2 linked regions of the Labrenzia sp. PHM005 genome follow. The protein of the gene in region 1 interacts with the protein of each later gene in a pairwise test. Links are inferred from orthologs where the notes say so. Each region holds a gene or a part of one and is shown on either strand. Other genes may lie near its edges.

Region 1 (11,826 bases):
TCCAGTGTCTCGTCAATTCGTTCCGTTCCACTGGTCATGGTCGCGGACAAAACTTCAGCTTTCTCGGCCATGGCGGCAGCCGCGCTGTCGACATGGGATGTCAGCTTGGTGCTGATATCGTCGGCACGGTCTGCCAGCGTGTTGCCGGCTGCTTCAACGCGCTGACCAAGCTGAAGGGTGATCGCATCAGAGCGGTCGGCCAGGACATCGGTGATGTTGCGTGTTTTATCTTCCAGCGCTTCGCTGATGACATTTGTGCGCTGTTCGATCGCATCGCCCAGGATCTGGGTTCGGGATTCCAGCGCAGCTTCAAACGACGCCGTACGCTGATCCAAGGTTAGATCCAGGGTGTTGATATGGCTGCCCAAAGAGGCGTCCATTGTCGAAATACGTTCCCCGAGCGAAACGTCCATAGTGGAGAAACGATGTTCGAGCGACGCATCCATAGTGGAAATACGATCACCGAGGGTTGCATCCATCGTCGTGAAGCGATGGTCCAGCGATGTGTCCATTGCCGAGATGCGCTCGCCAAGGGAGGTATCCATTGCTGTGAAGCGCTGCTCCAGGGAGGCATCCATGGTGCTGATGCGATCGCCAAGAGTTGCGTCCATCGTGGTGATGCGCTCGTTCAGCGATGTATCAATGGTTGAGAAACGCTGGTCCAGGGACGAATCCATGGTCGCGATGCGCTCGCCGAGTTTGCTGTCCATGGTTTCGATGCGGCTTTCGAACGTCACATCCAGAGTGGATAGACGGCTGTCGAGCGCTTCGGAGAGCAGTAGTGTCTTGGTGTCGAAAGCATCGATCAGCTGACCGCCGCGATCTGTGACGATGGTTTCCAATTCGCCCAAGCGGTTGCTGAGGCCTTCGTTGAGTGCCTGGCCGCGGACTTCGATGGTTTCTGCGATCTTGCCGCTGATTTCGTTGATGTCGCCCGCAACCCGGTCGCCGCGGCTGCCGATGAGTTCGGCCAGCTGTGTCCCGGTTTCCGCCAGCTTCTGGTTAAGCGAACCGGTTTGTTCGCCCAGGCTTGCTGCGAATTGGCCGGAAACGCCTTCCAGCGTTTCGCGGAAGCCGATGGTTTGCTGTTCCAGAATAGTTGCCATCTCGTTGCTGCGGGCCGCCAGACGTTCGTCCAGCTCGCTGCCATTGATGGAAATGGCCGTGTAAATCCGCTCGGAAATGTTGTCCAGTTTGTCGGCAAGTTCGCCGCCGCGCACGGAAATGGTCTCGGTGAGCGAGCCTGCAGTCTCGTCCAATTTGGAGGCGATTTCGCCGCCGCGCAGGGACAGATCAACCACGATGCTTTCACCGGTTCCGCGCAGGATCTCGGCGACTTCTGTGGAGCGGCTGGACAGGGTTTCGACGATTTCGGCACCGCGGATCGAAATGGTGTCGGTAACCGCCTGACCTTTTTCGGAGATGCTTTCGACCACCCTGCTGCCGGTTTCCGCCAGAGCCTCGTCCAGATGGGTCACCCGGGTATCGACAGTTGTGACCAGTTCCTCGGTCCGTGACGTGATCGTGTCGATCAGACGGCCGGAGGTGAGTGACAGGTTCGCATTGATTTCTTCGCCGCGCGCCGTAATGACGTCACCGACCTGTGTGCCGGTTGTCTCCAGAGCGTTGCGGAATTCTTCGGCCTTGCCGCTCAGGGTTTCCACGACCTCGGAGCTGGAGGATGCAAGCGTTTCGTTGATCTCCAGGCCTTGTTTTGTGAGGGTCTCAACAAACGTGTTTGCTGTTTCTGAGAAGCGTTCGTTCACTTCGTTGCCGCGATAGGAGAGGGTCTCCCACATGGTCGTACCGGTCTGCGACAGGTTTTCGACAAGCTCGGTGCCGGTGGTGGACAGGCGGGCAACATAATCGTCAGCGCGGACTGTGAGGGATTCCACCATTTCGTTGCCGGAGGCATTGAGTGTCGCGCCCAGAGAGTCAATGCGGGCATCAACAGTGCTGGTCAGTTCTTCAACGCGCTCGTTGACCGCGTCGATCATGCGTTGGGTCGCTTGGTCGACGTTGGACCCCAATTCACCAGAGGTATCAGACAGTTGTGATGCGAAGTTCTCATGGGCGCCCGCAATGGTCTCGCGCACGCGCTCGGCGTTCATGACAATGGCTTCGCGCTGAGTGACCAATTCTTCGATCAGTGACCGGATCTTCAGTTCGTTGTCATTGTAAGAGCGTTCCAGCGAGGAGACCTCGTTGTGGACGAGAACTTCCAGCTCGCTGGCACGAGCAATCGCCCGTTCAATGCCATCGCCCATGGCAGCGACTTCACGGCGGATCGCTTGGCCGACGCTGAGAATGGATTCCTTGGCCATGTCTTCCGGTTCGGCAAGGCGCAAGGCGACCTCGGTCATGCCGCGGGCGACAATACGCATTTCCTGCGCACGCCAAATCATCATGGCCATGACAAAGAAGAAGATAATCGGAACGACGATCCCGATGGCTGCGAGGATCATGTCCGGAGACTGGAGCAGGGATTGCGCGTCAGTGACAGCAGCGAGCTTTTCGCCGAAGGTCGACATAAAGAGGCTCGTGCCGAGAGCTGCCCAAACTGCTGCCAGGGCAAAGGCCCCCCAAAATGGCGCTGTCGAGGGCCGGCGCTGAAGCGCGTAAATCAAGTTGCCAATGTTCCGGCGGTCGTCATTGGCCGCAGGCGGGCGTCCTCCGCGGCTCCGGCGCCGAGAACCGCGCTGATTGTCGCGGTCAGATTGACTTTCGTCCGCTTTTTTGGACGCACGCCGGGACGGGGCCGCTTCGGCTTGAGTATCAGGCTCCTCATCAGGGGGAGTTGCTTCCGGACCGCCGAAATCAAGTTTCAGCGCTTCTTCAACTGCAGACAGTGCTGCTTCCGCCGGATCTTTCGCCTTCGTCGGATTTGCCATGTTTGGGTCGCCTCACATCCGTACTCATTACACACCGGTGATCTCAGTCAGCCGTCGCTGCCATGAGGGTCATCCGAATGCGTTGATCCTAACCGTGATTTTTAACAGGTTTCCGGTTTGGATCTGTTGTTAGAGGAGGGCCGCCGCTGACCGGCTGCAACCAAAATGGTAAACAGCACACTCCCCATCTTGCCGCATTAGTTCCTGTAATGGCACACTCTCTCCTAACGAACAAGAAACAGCAATGGCCTGAATCACTTAGGAGAGGGGTCTGATGCCGAAAATGAAGGAAGTGAACGCAACGGAAAGTGCCCCGAAGGGGATAAAAAGGTTTGAACTTGATGCGGGCAAATTAACCCCTGCACAAAAGCGGTGGTTGAATCGCGGAGTGAGTCAGCCTGGCGGAAAATTGCCTCTGTTTGATGATCAAGGGCGTCAGTTCCCGGTTCGTACAATCCGTTCCTGCATCGATGCGGGGTGGGCAGAGCCTTGGTTTTCCAACCCAATCAAGCCTGATTGGCTGGTTTGTAAGCTCACGCCTGACGCACTCGAAATATTGACCGCAAGTCAAAAAAACGAAGAACGTTAATACGAATCATTTTATTAAAATTTTAGCGATTCAGGAAACCCGCCGATTTGCAAGCCTTTTTTTAGTGTGATCATGCGGCGGGAGTTAAAGCCCATTAACCAAAAAAGCAATTTTTTGGGGACATGGGCGCAAACACGGTCTGTTGGGGTCTGATTTAACCGTGCGTTTGGGTCTTCGCGTCACAATCACGGGCAGATAAAGCTTGCGGCAGGGTGCCGTCAGGCAGGTAATGAGTATTTCGGAGCACCCTCATGGCCCCTTCTTCGATGGCGCGCGTTGCAGGCCGCGCCAGTCCCGAAGCACCAATTGATCTGGTGCAACTGGCCACAAATACGCTTGGCAACAGGGATCTGGAAGTTCAGGTCCTGCATCTGTTCAAGTCCCAGTCACGCTTAACCCTTGAAAGGCTTGAGAGCGAGACTGACACAGCTGCGCGCATGGACCTGGTGCACACTTTAAAAGGATCTGCGCGGGCAATTGGTGCGCAGCGCGTCGCCACGGCATGCGAGAGCCTGGAAGGGAACATGAAAACCGCCGCAAATGCGCCAACAGAACGTTTGGTTGCGGCTGTGGACGAAGCCAACGGATATATCTGCGATTTACTGGAAGGCTAACGGTCTTCCAAGCGGCTTACACAAGCGCAAATACGGCATGGTCCTTGACCTTTTGTCGGGAACCTTTATGTCGGGTCGACGAGAGACCTATTTCTATTCTTGGACGCGACTATGCCAAAAATCACCTTTGTCACCGCCGATGGGGCCCGCACCGATGTGGACGCTGCGGAAGGTTCCACGGTTATGGAAAATGCCATCAAGAACATGGTGCAAGGCATTGAGGCCGAATGCGGCGGTGCCTGTGCCTGTGCAACCTGCCATGTTTATGTCGACGACGCCTGGTCGGGCAAAACCGGATCTGCCGAACCGATGGAGGAGGACATGCTCGACTTCGCTTATGATGTGAAGCCGACGTCGCGCTTATCTTGTCAGATCAAGGTGACGGCCGAAATGGACGGTTTGGTCGTTCATGTTCCTGAGCGTCAGGCCTAAGACAGTCTACTTATTGAGATAAAAAAAGCCCGCCGGGATACTCCGGCGGGTTTTTTTGTTCGACTATTCTGCCGGTTGGGCAACTGGCCGCTTGAACCACCAGTCGACCTCCCGGCCGTCATCCGGATTAGACGGGATTAACGTGGCGAGGAACAAACTGACGGCTGCCATAGCTGCGCCAGCCAAGAAGACCGCTGCTGGGGATATCAGCCAGATCAAGCCGAACAGTACCGGGATAAACACAGCGGCGATGTGGTTAATTGTAAAGGCAACACCGGCGGTCGGTGCAATGTCTGCTGGATCGGCAATCTTCTGGAAATAGGTCTTGATTGCGATCGCGATGGCAAAAAACGCGTGGTCGATGACGTAGAGGGTCGCCGCCAATGTTGCGTTGGTGACAAATGCATATGTGACAAAGACACCGATCAAGCCGACATATTCCAGGATCAAAGCCTTACGTTCACCGAAGCGCACGATCAGCTTACCGATTTTGGGCGCCAGCAGCATGTTGAAGACGCCGTTGATCAGGAATAACCCAGCAACCTCGTGTACATCGTAGCCAAAGCGTTCGACCATCAGAAAACCAGCGAACACCGTGAAGATCTGACGCCGGGCTCCGGCCATGAAGGTGAGGGCGTAATATAGCCAGTAGCGTTTCTTCAGGATGATTTTCTTGTGCTGGGGCACGCCTTCCTTGAAATGCGGATACGCCATGATCAGGAAAGCCAGAACGACCAGCGTCAGCCCGCCAGCAATCGCAAAGACAACCGTGAAGGACAGATCGAACATCTTCCAGGCGATGAAAATCAAGCCGTAGGCAATCAGCTGGGCAAAGGAACCGACCGCAAGGATCTTGCCCATACTGGCTGCAGCCGTTGCCTTCGGCAACCATTGAAGCGATAGCGACTGGGCCATGGTTTCATAATAATGGAACCCGATCGACATGATCAGCGTGGTAATGTAGAAGCCGAGCGCTGTTGGAAAGTAGCCTGTAATGGCAACGCCGATGCCGAGCAAAAGCAACGACAGGTAGGCGAGTGTCTGCTCCCGCATGACAAGCAGGAGATAGACAGCCAAAAAACTCAAGAAACCCGGAATCTCGCGGATCGATTGCTGCATGCCGATTTCGCGCCCAGTGAAATCCAATTCCTGGACGGCGAAATTATTCATCAGGTTCCACCAGGCAGCAAAAGACAGCTGCATGGCGCCGGCCATGATCATCAAGAGGACAGCGGGGGATCGCCAGCCGGTCTGGCCGTCCGTGTTTATGCTTTGTGTAAAGTAGGTCATTCCATTCAGCCAAAGAGTGATTACTGGCAGCGCTGCGGATTGTGTCTACAGCGATAAAGCTCTTGCGTGTTAGCGCTGTTTTGTCATGATATGTTTCCGTTTCGCCAAATCCATGTAGCAGTTCAAGAGGCAAGGCATGTCAATCCATCCGGAGCTTTCCGCGTTTCCCGATCATGAGGTGAAGGCGAAAATCATCGGTTATGCCAACAGCCAAAGAGCAGGACCGGGCCACAATGGCTGGCACTCTCACGATTCAGCCCAGCTCTTTCACGTCGTAAAAGGCTCAATCGCGATTGATACCGAAATTGGAACGTTTTTCGCCCCGCCGGAGCGGGCTGTGTGGCTGCCTCCCCGGATTGCGCATGAAACCCGGTATCTGACTGATACGGACATCCGGTTCGTCTATGTCAATTACGACTATGCCCAGGATTTGCCGAAGACCGCGCAGGTCATTCAAGTGACCACCTTGTTGCGTGCCTTGATTCTGGAGTTCATGTCCTACCCGCGCGCGGAAACCGCTGATGGACCGGCCGGGCGGATCGCGGACGTCATTTTGGATCAACTGAAAATGCTGCCGGCAGCGCCCCTTCAATTGCCAATGCCGCAAGATCCAAAACTGAGAGAGTTGTGCGATGGGTTGGTGCGCTGTCCCGCGCATGTTCCGGCGCTCGCCGAGGCCGCCGCTAAGAGCGCCATGTCCGTGAGATCCTTTGAGCGGCGGATAAAGGCAGAAACCGGCATGAACTACCGGACCTGGTGCCGGCAGGTGAAATTATTCCGGGCCCTGGAACTGCTGGCAGCTGGGCGGAGCGTATCTGATGTCTCGCATAAACTTGGATATGAAGGGCCGAGTGCTTTCGTGGCCACCTTCCGAAAGGCTTTTGGGGTGACACCGGGGCGGTATTTTGGACAACCAGAAGGCTAATTGACATTTCTCATGGCATAAAACCCGCCAGAACGTCATGACTCTCCTCACAATAGAGTAAAGGAGGCATGCCATGTTTCAGAAAATCCTAGTTCCGATAGATCCTGCTGAACCGAAGTTTGCCGATGACGCATTGGCCAAAGCTTCGCAACTTGCCCGTGACTACGGCGCCAAAATTCATTTGCTTGCTGTTTGTCCGGAAGTGCAGAGCTTTGTTGCCAGCCAGTTGCCTGAGGGCTTTCAAGAGCGCGAAATGAAGGAAACAGCTGGCATCTTGCAAGAAGTTGGCGATGCCTTGGATGTGCCGGCTGGTGCCTTGGATGTCACCGTGCGGGTTGGGTCCGTCTATCATGAAGTGATCGAGGAAGCTGAAAAAGCATCGTGTGATCTGGTTCTGATGACCTCGCACAAACCGGGTCTGTCGACCTACTTCATCGGGTCCAACGCCGCTCACATCGTCCGTCACGCACCGTGTTCGGTCATGGTGCTTCGCGGCGAATAATCCGATGCGGTTTCAAGTAACCCTGTGGCGGATATCCGCCGCAGGATGGTGTCTGATGCGTTCGACCCTGTCCAAATTGACCATGTAACTTGTGTGTTTTATTGTTTTTTGAAACTTTCTGTTAAGTTAGTTTTTCTTTTGTCGTCAGGCGCAAAGAGATTTTGTATCTATTTGAAATAATTGATTATTTTGTCTTATAATAAGTGTTTTTGCTGAACGCGACCGTGTCCTGGTTCGCTGTATTCAAGTTGTAGGAAAGATATCCTCACTTCCCTAAGGTCGTATTTACTTTCGTAGCGGAAACTTGGGCTGTGACCTAGGAGTTTCGAATGCGATCGTCTTTTAATTTCAGATCATCCGTGATGGCGAAAATTCTTACGATCGTCTCTTTTTGCATATTTTTTGTGGTCGCCGCGTCAGGTGTCGGGATCTACCAGATCAGGCAGATTGGTCAGGAAATCCAGTTTGTGGCCGAAGCCGAGGTACCGCTGACCGAGGCCCTTGGTCATGTGACAACACACAGACTGGAACAGTCGCTCCTTATGGAGCGCATGATGCGCTTGCGGGCGAATGGCAGTTACAGCACCAAAAAAACCATCGCAGAGGCCGAGGCCCGCTTTTCAGTCCTATCAGTGGAAATCAAGGAAGAGTTCGGTGAGGCCATGGAGATTGCGCGTGGAGCGCTGCTGCTGGCAAAAACTGATGTACAGGTCACCGAATTCACTAAAGTGATCAATATATTGAGCAAGATTGCGGAGGAAAACATCCGCTACGGGGTGACATCCCAGGAAGCACTTGACCATGCACGGCTTGGGCAAATCGAAAAAGCTGAAGCTGTTCTTGCAAATGTGGAAGAGGCTCATACTGCGTTCGACCGGGAATTGGAAAATCTTCTTTTCCGGGTTCAGGCCCTTGCTAAAGAGGCCGCCGATGCTGCGCTGGCTTATGAAAGGCAGGCTCTTCAGCAGACCATTTCGATTTCTCTGGGATCCGCTGTTTTGTCCTTTTTGTTTGCCATGGTCATTGGCCGGCGGACGATTGCCGCGCCGCTGTTGGAAGTCGTCAATGCGCTCTACAGCCTGTCCCGGGGGGACTATGAAGCAAATCTCTCCAGCAAACGCCAAGACGAAATTGGTGATATCGGCCGGGCCTTCAATGCCTTCAAGGAGCAGATGCTGCAGATGCAGAAGCAGGAGCAACAGGAGACCCAGCGCCAGCAGGCATTAAACCAGGAAATCAAGCTGCTTTCTGAGTTGAACGAGTGGTTACAATCGTCGAATTCGCTTGACGAACTTTTTCATATGGTCAGCAAATTCATGACCAAACTGCTCCCAGACTGCCGCGGTTCCATCTACGTCTATTCCAATTCGAGAGATGTTCTGGACGGTGCTTGCTCATGGAACGGTGCGACATTGGAAGATCACATCCGGCCAGACACATGCTGGGGTCTTCGGCGCGGCCGGACCTATGTTCACGGCGACAACGTCATCAATTTCACTTGTGATCACGTCGATCCGCGGGAAGAAGGAGCCTATGTGTGCCTGCCAATTCTAGCGCATGGTGAAACTGTTGGCCTGATGCATCTGACACCTGCTGAAGAACTGGATAGCACCGCCTTCGCCAAACGGCGGAAACTGGCCCAAATGGCTGCCGAGCAAATCAGTCTTGCGATCGCCAACACTAGAATGCGAGATGAGCTGCATAATCAGTCTATCCGGGATCCGCTTACTGGTCTTTATAACCGCCGCCACTTCACCGATAGCCTGCGCAAGCAGTTGGAAGCTTCAAAATACAAAGGCCATCCGGTTTCACTTGTTTCTGTCGACGTGGATCATTTCAAGAAGTTCAATGACAATCACGGCCATGACGCCGGTGATATGGTGTTGCGCGCTGTTGGTACTGCACTTGAAGATGCGTGTGATGGTGACCAACTGCCGTGCCGTTTGGGTGGCGAAGAATTCATGATCTTGCTGCCGGAGGTTTCCGAAGAATTTGCAGCTGATTTTGCGGAAACCCTTAGGTCAAAAGTTGAAGCGATTACAGTACGCTATGGCGAAAAGAATCTTCCACGGATTACGATTTCGCTTGGAGTTGCCGCACATCCGAAACATGGAACTATGCCGCAGGAGCTGATCAAGTCTGCCGACGACGCGCTCTATGCATCAAAAGCCGGCGGTAGAAATCAAGTGACTCTTGCCAGCAGCTCAGACGAGGAGGAGGCCGATACCGAAGCTGATTTGAGGGCCTTTGTTGCCGATGCCGCAGCCGATACAACTTCGTATGATACTGACTCCGACCAAGACACACCAACCGGTCGCAGAAAACTGGCGGCCAATTCTTAAGTCTTTGCCGATAAAGGGCGCCCTGATGAAGGGATGCCTGCCAGAAGAAATAAAGTCTGTCGAAATGTCAGTCAGCCGTGCGGGTCAAAAGAACTGCAATGGCGATGTATCTGAAGGGATAAAGCTGCGGGTCTTTCTTTAGTAGTTCCCCAGCTTTGGCATAGATCTGTTCCACCAAAATGTCCCGGCCATCGTTGTCGGGCAAGGCTTGCCTTAAAACTGCCTCGGTGAATGCGCGGAAGAAATTCACATACCCTTTTGCATACCGGTCCAGATCGCCATCTGCTTCGAAATCAGTGTTGAATGACACCGGGATTTCGTAGGACGTCGCTTTGTACAACTCAAAAAGCCCGGCAGCGCCCAAAACCGGATCGGTGACCGGACCTGTCAGCTCATCCAGCGAGCGCATATAGACCGGTTGGTAATAAGCTTCATAGACGTTTCGTGAGATTGTCCCATCTTCGACAAAGGCCAGAACAGCATCGTTTAAGAGGTCGTAGATCCCATCGCAGGTTCGGGCCGTTTCGTTGCCGCCGAAGACCTGAAGCAGCAGTTTTCCGCCGGGTACGAGCTCTTTTGCCCGCGCTTTCAAAAAAGTGGCGATATCTTCTCTTGCAAGTTTGGTGAATGCAGTCCTGTCCTCCTCTGAGACAAAGCCGTTGGCGCGGGCCACGCTGGGCCCGTTTGGCAGAATGTATCCGGGGAGTTGAGCCACCGGTTTTCGCGACAGGAAACCGATGGCATTGAAACTCGTCGCCAGATGAAGGCTTTGCGCCGGGAGCAGCTGATCAAACATAGAGCCGCCAACAATAGACGAATAAACGTCCGGGCTTCCAAAAACGGATTGTCCATCTGGCCGTAGACTGCGGAGCAGGCTGGAAAAATCGTTGGTCGGCAGGTCCGAGTGAATGGTTTGGATAGGCAGGTGTGTCAAAGGACGCAGCGCAGCGATGGCAGTTGCAAGGGCTGCAATGGAGTTGCGGCCCTCAGAACACCCAAAATCCGCCAACGTAACCGGACCTGACCCTTCTAGGGGGAGGTTGGTTGCAGCTTCTTCGAGAAGCGGCAGAACCGCAGCAATGGCATCCCATTGGGGTGTCGAGTTTTCATTATAAAACCCGCCACCAGTCATGCCAGTTGTTGTTGCATGGGCAATAGGCGCGGTGGAATGAGGCGAAGAGTGTCCAGCGTCCGTCATCAATCACCTCTTCGATTTCTAGCGGGCCAGTTCCTTCATGGCGTCGCTCAAGCCCTCCACCGTCATGGGGAACATGCGGTTTTCCATCAGTTCCTGCATCATCTGGATAGAAGGCGTGTATCGCCAATGTTCTTGGCGCACCGGATTGAGCCAGACGGCGCTGTTGTAAAGCCCGGTAATCCGCTGCATCCAAGCCGAGCCAGCCTCTTCATTCCAATGCTCCACTGAGCCACCGGGGTAGGCGATCTCGTAGGGGCTCATGGAGGCATCACCGACAAAGATGATCTTATAGTCGGACGGATATTTGTGCAGCACGTCCATCGTCTGCAGGCGCTCGTTGTGGCGGCGTTTGTTCTCTTTCCAAACCGTCTCATAAAGGCAGTTGTGGAAGTAAAAATGCTCCATCACTTTAAATTCTGACCGGGCGGCGGAGAAGAGTTCCTCGCAGACGCGGATGTGGTCGTCCATCGAGCCGCCGATGTCGAAGAACAGCAGCACCTTGACCGCGTTGTGCCGCTCCGGGCGCATCTTGATGTCGAGAAGGCCTTTGTGAGCGGTTGCCTTGATGGTGTGATCAAGATCGAGTTCTTCCGCAGCGCCCGTGCGGGCGAAATTGCGCAGGCGTTTCAGGGCGACCTGGATGTTGCGGGTGCCCAGGAGCTGGGTGTCATCAAGGTCCTTGAATTCGCGCTTGTCCCAGACCTTGACCGCCCGCCGGTGCCGGCTTTCCTTCTGGCCAATCCGCACGCCTTCCGGATTGTAGCCATAGGCCCCGAACGGGGAGGTGCCGGCCGTGCCGATCCAGCGATTGCCGCCCTGGTGCCGCTTCTCCTGTTCCTTCAGGCGCTCTGCCAATGTTTCCATCAGCTTTTCAAAGCCGCCAAGGGCTTCGATTTGGGCCTTTTCCTCGTCCGTCAGATGTTTTTCGGCGAGCTTTTGCAGCCACTCTTCCGGGAGTTCGGTGACCGGCACATCGCTCATCAGCTCCAGGCCCTTGAAGACTGTGCCGAAGACCCGGTCGAACTTGTCGAGATTGCTCTCGT
Region 2 (11,611 bases), 920 kb from region 1 along the record:
CGCTGCGCCGGTTCCAACAGATGGAAGAGCCGAGCTGGGCCCGTGTTTCCTATCCCAAGATCGATTTTGACGATCTTTATTATTGGGCCGCGCCGAAATCCGTCGAAGGTCCGAAGAGCCTGGATGAAGTCGATCCGGAGCTTCTGGCAACCTATGAAAAGCTCGGTATTCCGCTGCAAGAGCAGGAAATTCTGGCAGGTGTTGCCCCGGAAAACCGGGTGGCTGTGGATGCCGTCTTTGATTCCGTCTCCGTTGTGACGACCTTCAAGGAAGAGCTGAAGAAGGCCGGCGTCATCTTCTGTTCTATCTCTGAGGCCATGCGTGAGTATCCGGACCTGGTGAAAAAATACATCGGCTCCGTGGTTCCGGTCACCGACAATTATTATGCGACGCTGAACTCGGCTGTCTTCTCCGATGGGTCCTTCGTCTATATTCCCGAGGGCGTGCGCTGCCCGATGGAGCTGTCGACTTATTTCCGGATCAACGAGCAGAATACCGGCCAGTTCGAGCGCACGCTGATTATCGCCGACAAAGGATCCTACGTTTCCTATCTGGAAGGCTGCACGGCACCACAGCGCGATGAAAACCAGCTGCACGCCGCGGTCGTTGAGCTGATTGCCCTGGACGATGCGGAGATTAAATACTCCACCGTCCAGAATTGGTATCCGGGCGATAGCGAAGGCAAGGGCGGCATCTACAACTTCGTCACCAAGCGTGGCGATTGCCGGGGCAAGAATTCCAAGATTTCCTGGACCCAGGTTGAGACTGGATCGGCGATCACCTGGAAATATCCGTCCTGCATCCTGCGCGGCGATGGTTCGCGCGGAGAGTTTTATTCGATTGCGGTGTCTAACGGTCACCAGCAGATCGACTCGGGCACCAAGATGATCCACCTCGGCAAGAACACATCGAGCCGGGTGATTTCAAAGGGCATTTCCGCCGGTAAATCGGAAAACACCTACCGGGGTCTGATTTCCGCGCACCGCAAGGCATCACATGCGCGGAACTTCACGCAGTGTGACTCTCTGCTGATCGGCCAGGAGTGCGGCGCGCATACGGTGCCTTATATCGAGAGCAAAAACGCATCTGCCCAGTTCGAACACGAGGCGACCACCTCAAAGATTTCGGACGACCAGATGTTCTATTGCCTGCAGCGCGGGATGAACGAGGAAGAGGCAGTCGCCCTTATCGTCAATGGCTTCGTCAAGGACGTCATCCAGCAGCTGCCGATGGAATTTGCCGTGGAAGCTCAGAAACTGATCTCGATCAGCCTGGAAGGGTCTGTGGGGTAATCGCTCCACTATTTGAATGACTATTCGGGCGATTGCCCAACGTATTACAAGGACACATCTCAATGCTTGAGATCAAAAACCTGCACGCGCGCATCGCGGAAGATGAAACGGAAATCCTGCGCGGCATTGATCTGACGATCAACGCCGGCGAAGTTCATGCCATTATGGGCCCGAACGGATCCGGCAAGTCGACGCTGTCTTACATTCTGGCCGGCAAGGACGACTATGAAGTCACCGAGGGAGAGATCCTGTTCAACGGTGAAAACATGCTCGAGATGGAGCCGGATGAGCGGGCTGCAGCCGGCATGTTCCTGGCATTCCAATACCCGATCGAAATTCCGGGTGTTGCCACCATGGAATTCCTAAAGACAGCCATGAATGCACAGCGCGTAGCGCGCGGCGAAGACAAGTTGTCAATTCCGGACTTCATGAAGCGCGTCAAGGAAGCGGCAAACTACCTGAACGTTTCCATGGATATGCTGAAGCGCCCGCTGAATGTCGGTTTCTCCGGCGGCGAAAAGAAGCGGGCCGAGATCCTGCAGATGTCTCTGCTGGAGCCGAAACTCTGTGTGCTGGACGAGACCGACTCCGGTTTGGACATCGATGCCCTGCGGATCGTGTCGGAAGGCGTCAACAAACTGCGGTCTCCTGAACGGGCCATGGTTGTGATCACCCACTACCAGCGTCTTCTCGATCACATTGTCCCCGATGTTGTCCACGTTTTATCCAAAGGCAAGATCGTGAAAACGGGCGATAAAGACCTGGCGCTTGAGCTGGAGAAAAACGGTTACGCCGATTACATCGATACGGCCGCTTAAGGGAGTTTAGAGCGAGATGAACGCGACTGTTCCCATCAAGAACACCCAGGCTGAAACCGATCTGATTGCACGGTTTGAGGCTGCGAAGGATGCCCTTCCAGGCTCGGTCGCCGTTGCGGCTCTGCGTGAGGGCGCGCTTAGCCAAATCCGCGACAAGGGCCTGCCGCACCGGCGGGTGGAAGAATATAAATACTCTGATTTGCGGGCATTTATGAAATCCGCGGCTCCTCTGGCAGCCGGGACCGAACAATCTGACGCCCAAAATGCTCTGAATTTCCTGGAGACCTTTGCCGATCTGGACCGTTACAAGATTGTTTTGGCAAACGGATCCTATCTCCCCGCGCTGTCTGATGCAGAGGCTCTGGCAGGTGAAGGTGTTACCGTAAGCAACATGGCCGATTTCTTGGCTGGGGAAGAGGGCGCGCAGGCGCTTTCCTTTCCGAAGACCGGAGCAAGCGATGGTGTTGTTGCCCTCAACACGGCCTTTGTTCAGGGCGGCGTAATCCTGACCGTCAAGGATGGCGCGGAAGTGTCCAAACCGGTGGAACTGATCCAACTGGCAACGGCATCCGGTGCGCAAGCTGTCCGTAACAAGGTGGTGGTCGGCAAGGGCGCAAAACTCCATCTGCTGGAAAGCTTCACCGGGGACACAGGGAACGGCGAAATCAATACTGTTTTCGATTATTCCGTCGCCGACAATGCTCAGCTTGCAGCAACCCGCGTGATCGCTGGCAAATCCGACGCCGCGCATCTTTACACAAGTATCGCGACACTTGGCGCGGATGCGGAGTTCAAATCGCTTGGCTTCATCGCCGGTCCGCGGTTTGTCCGCAATCAGCAGTTCGTCAACTTCACTGGCGAAAACTCCGAAGCCAAGATCTATGGTGTCTCCATGGCTGGCGGCGAGGATCTGGCTGACCAGACCCTGATTGTCGATCATGCTGTCCCGCATTGTAACAGCCGTGAGTTCTTCAAAACCGTTCTCGATGGCCGGGCGCGGGGCGTTTATCAAGGCCGGATCAATGTGGCTCAGCATGCCCAGAAGACCGATGGTGAAATGATGACGCAGGCTCTGCTCCTCTCAGAGGAAGCGGAGATGGCGAATAAGCCGGAACTGGAAATCTTTGCCGACGATGTTCTGTGTGCCCATGGTGCGACCAGCGGTCAAATTGACGAAGACCTGCTGTTTTATCTACGTGCTCGGGGCATTCCGGAAGACGAGGCAAAAACCCTTTTGGTTTTGGCGTTCTTGTCGGAAGCGATTGAAGAATATGGCGAAGACGATGTGACGGAGGGCCTGGAAGCGCGGGTGCGCGACTGGCTTGCTGGTCACTGATTGTCGAAAAGCTGATTGAACAAGGAGCAGCGCCGCATGACGGTCGCAACCGCTACTGAGACCATTACACCGGCGTCTTACGACGTTGAAGCGATCCGAAAGGACTTTCCGATCCTCTCGCGAGAGGTTTATGGCAAGCCACTGGTCTATTTGGACAACGGCGCGTCGGCGCAAAAGCCTCAGGCGGTGATAGATGCGGTGACGCATGCGTATTCGCATGAATATGCCAATGTGCACCGCGGCCTGCATTACTTGTCCAACACGGCGACCGACAATTATGAAGCGGCCCGGGAAAAGGTCCGGCGTTTTTTGAACGCGGAATCGACCGACAACATCGTTTTCACCAAAGGCACCACTGAAGCCATCAATCTGGTTGCCTATGGTTTGGGCGGTAAGTTCTTTGATGAGGGCGACGAGATCGTTCTGTCCATCATGGAACACCATTCCAACATTGTGCCGTGGCACTTCCACCGAGAAAGGCACGGCGCGAAGTTGAAGTGGGTTTATGTGCGCGAAGACGGATCCTTCGATCTGGAGGCCTTCGAAAGCGCGCTTACTGAGCGGACCAAGCTGGTTGCGATCACCCATATGTCCAACGTTTTGGGCACGGTTGTTCCGGTCAAGGAAGTCTGCCGGATTGCCCATGAACGCGGCATCCCGGTTCTTGTCGATGGCAGTCAATCGGCGGTTCACATGCCGGTCGATGTTCAAGACATTGACTGCGACTACTATGTCTTTACCGGCCACAAAGTGTATGGCCCATCTGGCATTGGCGCTCTTTACGGAAAGAAAGAACGTCTGGAGGCTCTGCGGCCGTTTCAGGGCGGCGGCGAGATGATCCTTGATGTGACCGAGGACAACGTCACCTACAATGCCCCGCCGCATCGGTTTGAGGCCGGCACACCGCCGATCGTGCAGGCCATCGGCCTAGGAGCCGCATTGGACTACATGGATTCGATTGGCCGTGAAAACATCGCGCGCCATGAAGAGGACCTGAAAGTCTATGCCCATGAAAAGCTGCGGCAGATCAACTCCTTGCGCATTTTCGGCGATGCACCAGGGAAGGGGGCAATTATCTCCTTCGAGATTGAAGGCGCGCATGCCCATGATGTGTCGACGATCATCGACCGGTCGGGTGTCGCGGTGCGCGCGGGAACACATTGTGCCCAGCCCCTCTTGGCAAAATACGGTGTAACCTCTACATGCCGGGCAAGCTTTGGCATGTACAACACGCGCGATGAAGTCGACGCGCTTTATGAGGCCTTATTGAAGGCCCAGAGTTTTTTCGGGTAAGGACGGACGTCAATGGAAAACGCCAACACCATCGACACAGCTGCGGACAGCACGGAACTGAAGGCGGACGTTCCGTCTGCAAGTGCGATTCCCACGGCAGAGCTGGAGCAGCTGACCACTGACATCATCAGCGCGATCAAGACGGTCTATGATCCCGAAATTCCTTGCGATATCTATGAACTCGGCCTGATTTACAAGGTTGATATCGAGGACGACCGCTCGATCAACATCGACATGACGCTGACGGCTCCAGGATGTCCGGTCGCGGGCGAAATGCCGGGCTGGGTGGAAAACGCAGTCGCTTCCGTGGCCGGCGTTGGTCCTGTGAATGTCGATATGGTGTTTGATCCGCCGTGGACGCCGGACCGCATGTCCGATGAAGCCAAAGTTGCGCTCAACTGGTATTGAGTTCTTTACTTTGGAATCTTAAGCTGAGTTCCTATATCAAGTTCTCTGATCGCGAACAGCTGTGAGGATATGATGGCGTCTGCCGGAAAATTCCAGGTTATGACATTGACCGATGCCGCGGCTGAGCGGGTAAACGAGCTTGTCGATAATTCCGATAAGCCAGCGCTCGGCTTGCGCGTGGGAATCAAAAAAGGCGGCTGTGCCGGCATGGAATACGCCATGGATTTGGTGGAAGAAGCCAAGCCAGGCGACGATGTGATTGAGGACAAGGGCGCCAAGATCTTTGTCGATCCGTCTGCTGTTCTGTTTCTGCTCGGTACGGAAATGGATTTCGAAGTGACCAAATTCCGGTCCGGATTCGTCTTCAAAAATCCAAATGAAGTCTCCGCCTGCGGCTGTGGTGAATCGGTGTCTTTGCAGGCTGCCGACCTCAGTGTCCACGCGAGATCCTGACCCTCTATTATCTTTCCCGAAGGTGGCAACGTGAAACTTTTTGAGCGGCTGAAAGCCGACGCGGCTCCGCAATGGGCCGACTATGTCGATCATTCGTTTGTCCAGCAACTTGGCACAGGCGAATTGCCCCTAGAGGCTTTCAAACATTATCTGGTGCAGGATTACCTGTTTTTGATCCAATTTGCCCGAGCTTACGCGCTCGGCATCTACAAGAGCCCAACTGTTGACGACATGAGGCAATCGCTGGAAGGTGTCAAAGCCATCCTTGATGTGGAGCTGGATCTTCATTTGGAACTGTGCGGATCCTGGGGCATGTCGCGCTCGGACATAGAAAGCGCGCCGGAAGACACGCCGACAATGGCCTACACACGGTTTGTGTTGGATGCGGGCATGGCAGGGGATTTGCTGGATCTGCAAGCCGCGCTGGCGCCCTGCATTATTGGATATGCGGAAATTGGTGCAGCGCTGAAAAACAAAGGTTCAGAGACAGAAGACAATCCCTATACGCGCTGGATCAACGAATACGGCAGCGACGAGTACCAGGAATTGGCGCAAGGATTTGCTGAATGGATGGATAAGACCGCCGAGGTCTATCTGACCAAAGCCCGCTATCCGCGTTTGTCGTCTCTCTTTGAAAAAGCCAGCCGCCTAGAATCCGGTTTTTGGCAAATGGGGCTAGATGCCGTCAAATAGTCTGAAAGTATAAAAAAACAGCGTCGCTTCACATCAGGCGACGTTTTCCTGCTGAAGATCTTTTTCAGTACGGACAAGGTTGCGGCCGGCGTTTTTGGCTGCATACATCGCCTCATCCGCGCGGGCAATTATGGAATGGGCAGAATCGTTCTGACCAAAAGCGGCAACGCCTGCTGAGATGGTAACGCGTCCGAGATTCTCACCGGTTGAACGTTTGACCAACTCCTTGGCCATAACCGCTGCCCGGATTTTCTCAGCAATCTCGACCGCCTGATCCAATTCGGTGTGCGGCAGGATAATCGCGAATTCTTCACCACCATACCGGCAGGCTATGTCCTGGCTTTTGATATTCTGTTTGACCGACAAGGCAACAAGACGGAGAACCTGATCACCTGTTTGGTGGCCATAGGTGTCGTTGAACTTCTTGAAATGATCGATATCAGTCATCAGAAGGCAGAAACCGCGGCGGCTTTCTTCCGAATTGCGAATGACCTTTTCAAGCGAGTTGTCGAAATGCTTGCGGTTGTTCAGTGTGGTCAGTTCGTCAATCAAGGACTCGTACCGGATCGCTTCAAGCGACGACTGCAAGTTTTCGATGTGTTTCTTCGATTCAAGCAGCTGACTCTCCAGCTTGCGATTCGAAGCGACCGCATTTTGCGTCGACTTCACCAAATGCGTGACATAAAGTTTCAGCTTGTCTGGGTCTGTGATGCTGGAAATTTTTAGACCGGCCTGCTCAAGCGCACTGCCGTAGTCTGAGGTCGCATCCGCACTGAGTTTCAGAGTTTCGACGATTTCTTCAACTTCGCGGGAAACTTTGTTGCCGACGTCATCCAAACGGTCGCCGAGGCGGGTCGGTGACAGGAAACGGCCATAAAGTGACAGCATCTCGTCGGTGCTGATACGTCCGTTTTCCTTGATGGTTTCGTTGATAGCCCGGTTGAGACCTTGATTGTAGCCGGCAGCGTACGTGTACCAGAGTTCGTACGATCTCGGATAGGCAGGTAAGGTGTTTTTTCTGATATACCCCACCGCGGACTCACCATATCCGATGGTCCTGTTGTGATCGTCCTTGTCCGACATCAAATTACTCTCGCTCAGAAGCTGAATTGTTAACCGCCCCACACGGCCTCAATTCTTAGCCTCTAAGATCTGACGTAAGGTTTAAAGTCGGGTTAAATCTCCTGTTAAAGTCACCAATATCCCAGAGTTAGGATGCTTTTTTCGGCCGGGGTTCGCGCAGCAAGAATGCTGGGATGTGCACACCTTCGCTGAAAGCAGGGGCGGATTTATCGGACCGGGATTTCTTGGAAGTAGATTTCTGAGAAATGGTGGAAACTCCTGCAGTTGACGGCTTTACTTCAACCGCTTCTTCAGCGGAACTTGTCTCATTGCGGCGGCGGGATTGACCCCGTTTTTTGGCGGGTTTAGCCTCTGCCGCTTCGTTGTCGTTGCTCGAGGCCGTTTTTGACGTTTTGGAAGTGCGGCGCTTGGCTTTGCGTTCTTTGGCAGCGGCTTCGAAGTCAATTGATTCGCCAATCCAATCAATGGATTGCTTTGTGAGCTCTTCAATTGCTTTCAGATATTTTTGGTCGCTGTCAGTCACAAGCGTGTAGGCAGTGCCAGAACGGCCGGCGCGTCCGGTGCGGCCAATCCGGTGGACGTAATCTTCCGCATTGATCGGAATGTCGTAATTGAAGACGTGGCTGACTTCCGGAATGTCCAACCCGCGGGCCGCGACGTCACTGGCCACCAATAGCTTGATGTTCCCTTTACGGAAATTCTCAAGCATCATCATACGGGTTCGTTGATCCATGTCGCCATGAAGCGCACCAACATTGTATTCGTGGCGCTCCAGGGACCGGAACAGCGTCGAAACATCGCGTTTGCGGTTGCAGAATACGATCGCGTTCTTCAGATCTTCAGCATCTTCCAGAAGTTCGCGCAGCGTGGCGCGTTTATCGTAGTCTTTGGAGGCAGATGCTTTCAGCCGCTGAGCGACGTTCTCAGATGTTGAAGATGTTGGAGCAACTTCAATGCGGGCTGGGTTCTGCAGGAATGTTTCCGTCAAACGTTGAATTTCCGGCGGCATGGTTGCCGAGAAGAACAGAGTTTGGCGGGTAAACGGGATCAGTTTGCAGATCCGCTCAATGTCCGGAATGAAGCCCATGTCGAGCATCCGGTCGGCTTCATCGATCACCAGAATCTCGACGCCCTGCAGAAGCAGTTTTCCGCGTTCGAAATGGTCGAGCAGGCGACCAGGTGTAGCGATCAAGACATCGGTGCCCCGGTCAAGCTTCTTATCCTGGTCGGCAAAAGAGACGCCACCGATCAAAAGCGCAACGTTGAGCTTGTGGTTGGTGCCGTATTTCTCGAAATTCTCTTCGACCTGAGCAGCCAGCTCGCGGGTCGGCTCCAAGATCAGAGTGCGCGGCATCCGTGCACGGGCCCGGCCTTTTTCCAAGAGCGTCAACATCGGCAAAGTGAAACTCGCCGTCTTGCCGGTTCCCGTCTGGGCGATGCCAAGAACGTCCCTGCGTTCAAGAACTTGCGGGATCGCACCTGCTTGAATGGCTGTTGGATCTTTATAACCTGCCGCATCAACTGCAGCGAGGACCTTCTCGCTCAGACCGAGAGTATTAAATGACATGGAGCACTTTGCCCGAATGTTGTGATGTAAAGGCCGCAGCTCATCTCGAGCCACCCTACGCCGATGTGCGCACACACTACATTTGTTCGCTTCCAAGTCAATGCATTGGCGAGGTTAAATGTTAGAAATGTTCAGTATTTCTGCGCGTGTTTTGCCATCTCAGTTAATAGGCTTTCTTAATTTGCCTTAAAATGCGGCTTCCACGATCAGTGAAAGTACTCAAATGACTTAATATTAGCGTATTCACTAATTTCAAAACCCAAAGCGTGTGGAGGTCCGGCTAGTGTAAATGGCGTTTGATTGAAATCGGTTTCCGCATTTTGAAATCACAGATTTTAGCGCTAAGCGTGATGCTTCCGTTTCCCAGAAAACGGGACACGCTCTCAACAGTCAAGGGAGTAGCGGTCTTGTATGGGCCCATTTGTCGGTTGGTTTATTAGAACCTTCCTAAATGTCCAAATCGTCCGCAAATTCGGCATTGTCCTGAATAAAGCGGAAGCGGGCTTCTGGTTTGTTGCCCATGAGCCGTTCGACCGTGTCATTGGTATCAGCAATTGCGGTTTCATCGACGCTGACTTTCAAAAGCGAACGTTTGGACGGATCCATCGTCGTTTCTTTGAGCTGCGCCGGCAGCATTTCGCCCAGACCCTTGAAGCGGCCGATCTCAACCTTAGACTTGCCTTTGAAGGCCTTTGCCAGAAGCTCATCTTTATGCATGTCATCGCGGGCATACAGAGTTTTTCCACCTTGGCTCAGGCGGTAAAGTGGCGGAACGGCGAGGTATAGATGGCCGCCGCGGATCAGCTCGGGCATTTCACGATAGAAGAAGGTGATAAGGAGCGAGGCGATGTGGGCACCATCGACGTCCGCATCGGTCATGATGACGATTTTTTCGTAACGAAGATCCGGTTCTGCATATGCGGATCGTGTGCCGCAGCCGAGGGCCTGGATCAGATCCGCTAGCTGCTGATTGGCGGCGAGTTTGTCGCGGCCAGCGTTGGCAACGTTCAATATCTTCCCGCGCAAGGGAAGGACCGCTTGATTGGACCGGTTTCGCGCCTGTTTGGCAGATCCGCCCGCCGAATCGCCCTCCACGATGAAGAGCTCGGTGCCTTCGGATTGGTTGGTGGAACAATCGGCCAGTTTTCCCGGAAGGCGCAGCTTGCGGACAGCCGATTTACGCGCAACATCTTTTTCCTGACGGCGGCGCAGACGTTCCTCAGCCCGGTCGATCACCCATTCCAATAGCTTGTTGGCTTGGTTGGGGGAGGCGGTGAGCCAGTGATCGAAAGCATCGCGGACTGCCGTTTCAGCGATCCGGGTCGCTTCGTTGGTCGCGAGTTTGTCTTTGGTTTGGCCGACAAACTCAGGCTCGCGGATGAAGACCGACAACATGCCGCCAGCGGACGTCATGACATCATCGCCTGTGATGATGGACGCCTTCTTGTTGTTGACCAACTCACCATAGGCTTTGAGGCCGCGCAGCAGCGCATAGCGGAAACCGGCTTCATGGGTTCCGCCTTCCGGTGTGGTGACGGTATTACAATAAGAGCTGATGAACCCGTCGCCGGCAAACCAGCTGACGGCCCATTCGACAGACCCGTGTTTTCCGGTTTTGTTGGTACGTCCGGCAAAAACCTCGTCAACGACGCGGCGTTCCTTGCCAAGCCGTTCTGCCAAAAAGTCCTTTAGACCGCCGGGGAAGTGAAAGACGGCTTCGGCCGGGGTTTCGTCTTTTTCGGAAATGAGTTCAGGTGCGCAGTGCCAGCGGATTTCAACACCGCCGAACAAATACGCCTTGGACCGGGCCATTTTCAAAAGGCGGGCAGGCAGGAATTTTGCACCTTTGCCGAAAATTGTTTCATCCGGCTTGAAGCGGACCATAGTGCCGCGACGGTTCTGGGTATCGCCCACAAGCTCCAAAGGACCTTGCGGATGGCCGCGCCGGAAAACTTGGCGGTAGAGTTTGCGGCTACGGGCGACTTCGACAACCAGCTCTTCGGAGAGCGCATTGACCACTGACACGCCGACGCCGTGCAAGCCGCCGGAGGTCTCATACACCTTACTGTCGAATTTACCACCCGCGTGCAGGGTCGTCATAATGACTTCCAACGCGGACTTGTCTTTAAACTTTGGGTGCGGATCGACTGGGATGCCGCGGCCGTTGTCAGTAATGTTCAGATACCCATCAGCGCCCAAGGCGACATCAATCCAGGTCGCGTGGCCTGCAACGGCCTCATCCATCGAGTTGTCGATGACCTCGGCAAAGAGGTGGTGCAGCGCCTTTTCGTCGGTTCCGCCGATATACATGCCCGGCCGCCGCCGTACGGGCTCCAGGCCTTCCAGAACTTCAATGTCGGCGGCCGAATAGTCGCCGCTGTCGGCAACAGCTTCTGGCTTCTTGCGGGCCGAGGCGATGTCGGTCACGGGCGCGGGCGGGGCCACGTCTGCCGGTGCGGTGTTTTCTTCCACCGGAGTGGAGATGGCCGCGTTGCCTGCAAAAAGATCGTCTTTTCCGCTCATTGCGTATCGCCTGATGGGTTTCTTGGTTCTGGTTACTGGGGCTATATGCCGTATTTCAAGGCCGGTCCTACACCGAATCACATTCAAGTTTGAAGTACAAACGAAGAACAGCCAAGGATTTTGGCGAAAAGCCCCCGTTTTCCCC

Evidence for each region.
Region 2: the proteins of FJ695_RS13375 (region 1) and sufA interact in binary tests that used the Escherichia coli proteins (3 or more experiments, as listed by UniProt). The link is inferred for Labrenzia sp. PHM005 from one-to-one orthologs.

The regions. Positions count from the first base shown.
Region 1 is NZ_CP041191.1:2,982,249-2,994,074, forward strand. Bases 2,947-5,865 are described here. They hold FJ695_RS13375 (2Fe-2S iron-sulfur cluster-binding protein), read left to right. Parts: upstream 2,947-4,205; coding sequence 4,206-4,526; downstream 4,527-5,865. Other genes in these bases: FJ695_RS13365 (hypothetical protein), read left to right, coding at 3,166-3,480; FJ695_RS13370 (Hpt domain-containing protein), read left to right, coding at 3,732-4,094; FJ695_RS13380 (MFS transporter), read right to left, coding at 4,590-5,816. In the rest of the region: FJ695_RS13360 (antitoxin), read right to left, coding at 1-2,891; FJ695_RS13385 (helix-turn-helix transcriptional regulator), read left to right, coding at 5,953-6,741; FJ695_RS13390 (universal stress protein), read left to right, coding at 6,815-7,243; FJ695_RS13395 (diguanylate cyclase), read left to right, coding at 7,573-9,585; FJ695_RS13400 (hypothetical protein), read right to left, coding at 9,653-10,783; FJ695_RS13405 (VWA domain-containing protein), read right to left, coding at 10,802-11,826. UniProt on the Escherichia coli protein: Ferredoxin are iron-sulfur proteins that transfer electrons in a wide variety of metabolic reactions. Although the function of this ferredoxin is unknown it is probable that it has a role as a cellular electron transfer protein.
Region 2 is NZ_CP041191.1:3,899,543-3,911,153, forward strand. The notes cover bases 4,220-6,923. They hold sufA (Fe-S cluster assembly scaffold SufA), read left to right. Parts: upstream 4,220-5,246; coding sequence 5,247-5,600; downstream 5,601-6,923. Other genes in these bases: FJ695_RS17680 (cysteine desulfurase), read left to right, coding at 4,220-4,739; FJ695_RS17685 (SUF system Fe-S cluster assembly protein), read left to right, coding at 4,752-5,147; tenA (thiaminase II), read left to right, coding at 5,631-6,293; FJ695_RS17700 (GGDEF domain-containing protein), read right to left, coding at 6,327-6,923. Also shown: Fe-S cluster assembly protein SufB, read left to right, coding at 1-1,292; Fe-S cluster assembly ATPase SufC, read left to right, coding at 1,355-2,110; Fe-S cluster assembly protein SufD, read left to right, coding at 2,127-3,446; more of FJ695_RS17680, read left to right, coding at 3,483-4,219; more of FJ695_RS17700, read right to left, coding at 6,924-7,376; FJ695_RS17705 (DEAD/DEAH box helicase), read right to left, coding at 7,504-8,943; parE (DNA topoisomerase IV subunit B), read right to left, coding at 9,391-11,466. UniProt on the Escherichia coli protein: Is able to transfer iron-sulfur clusters to apo-ferredoxin. Multiple cycles of [2Fe2S] cluster formation and transfer are observed, suggesting that IscA acts catalytically.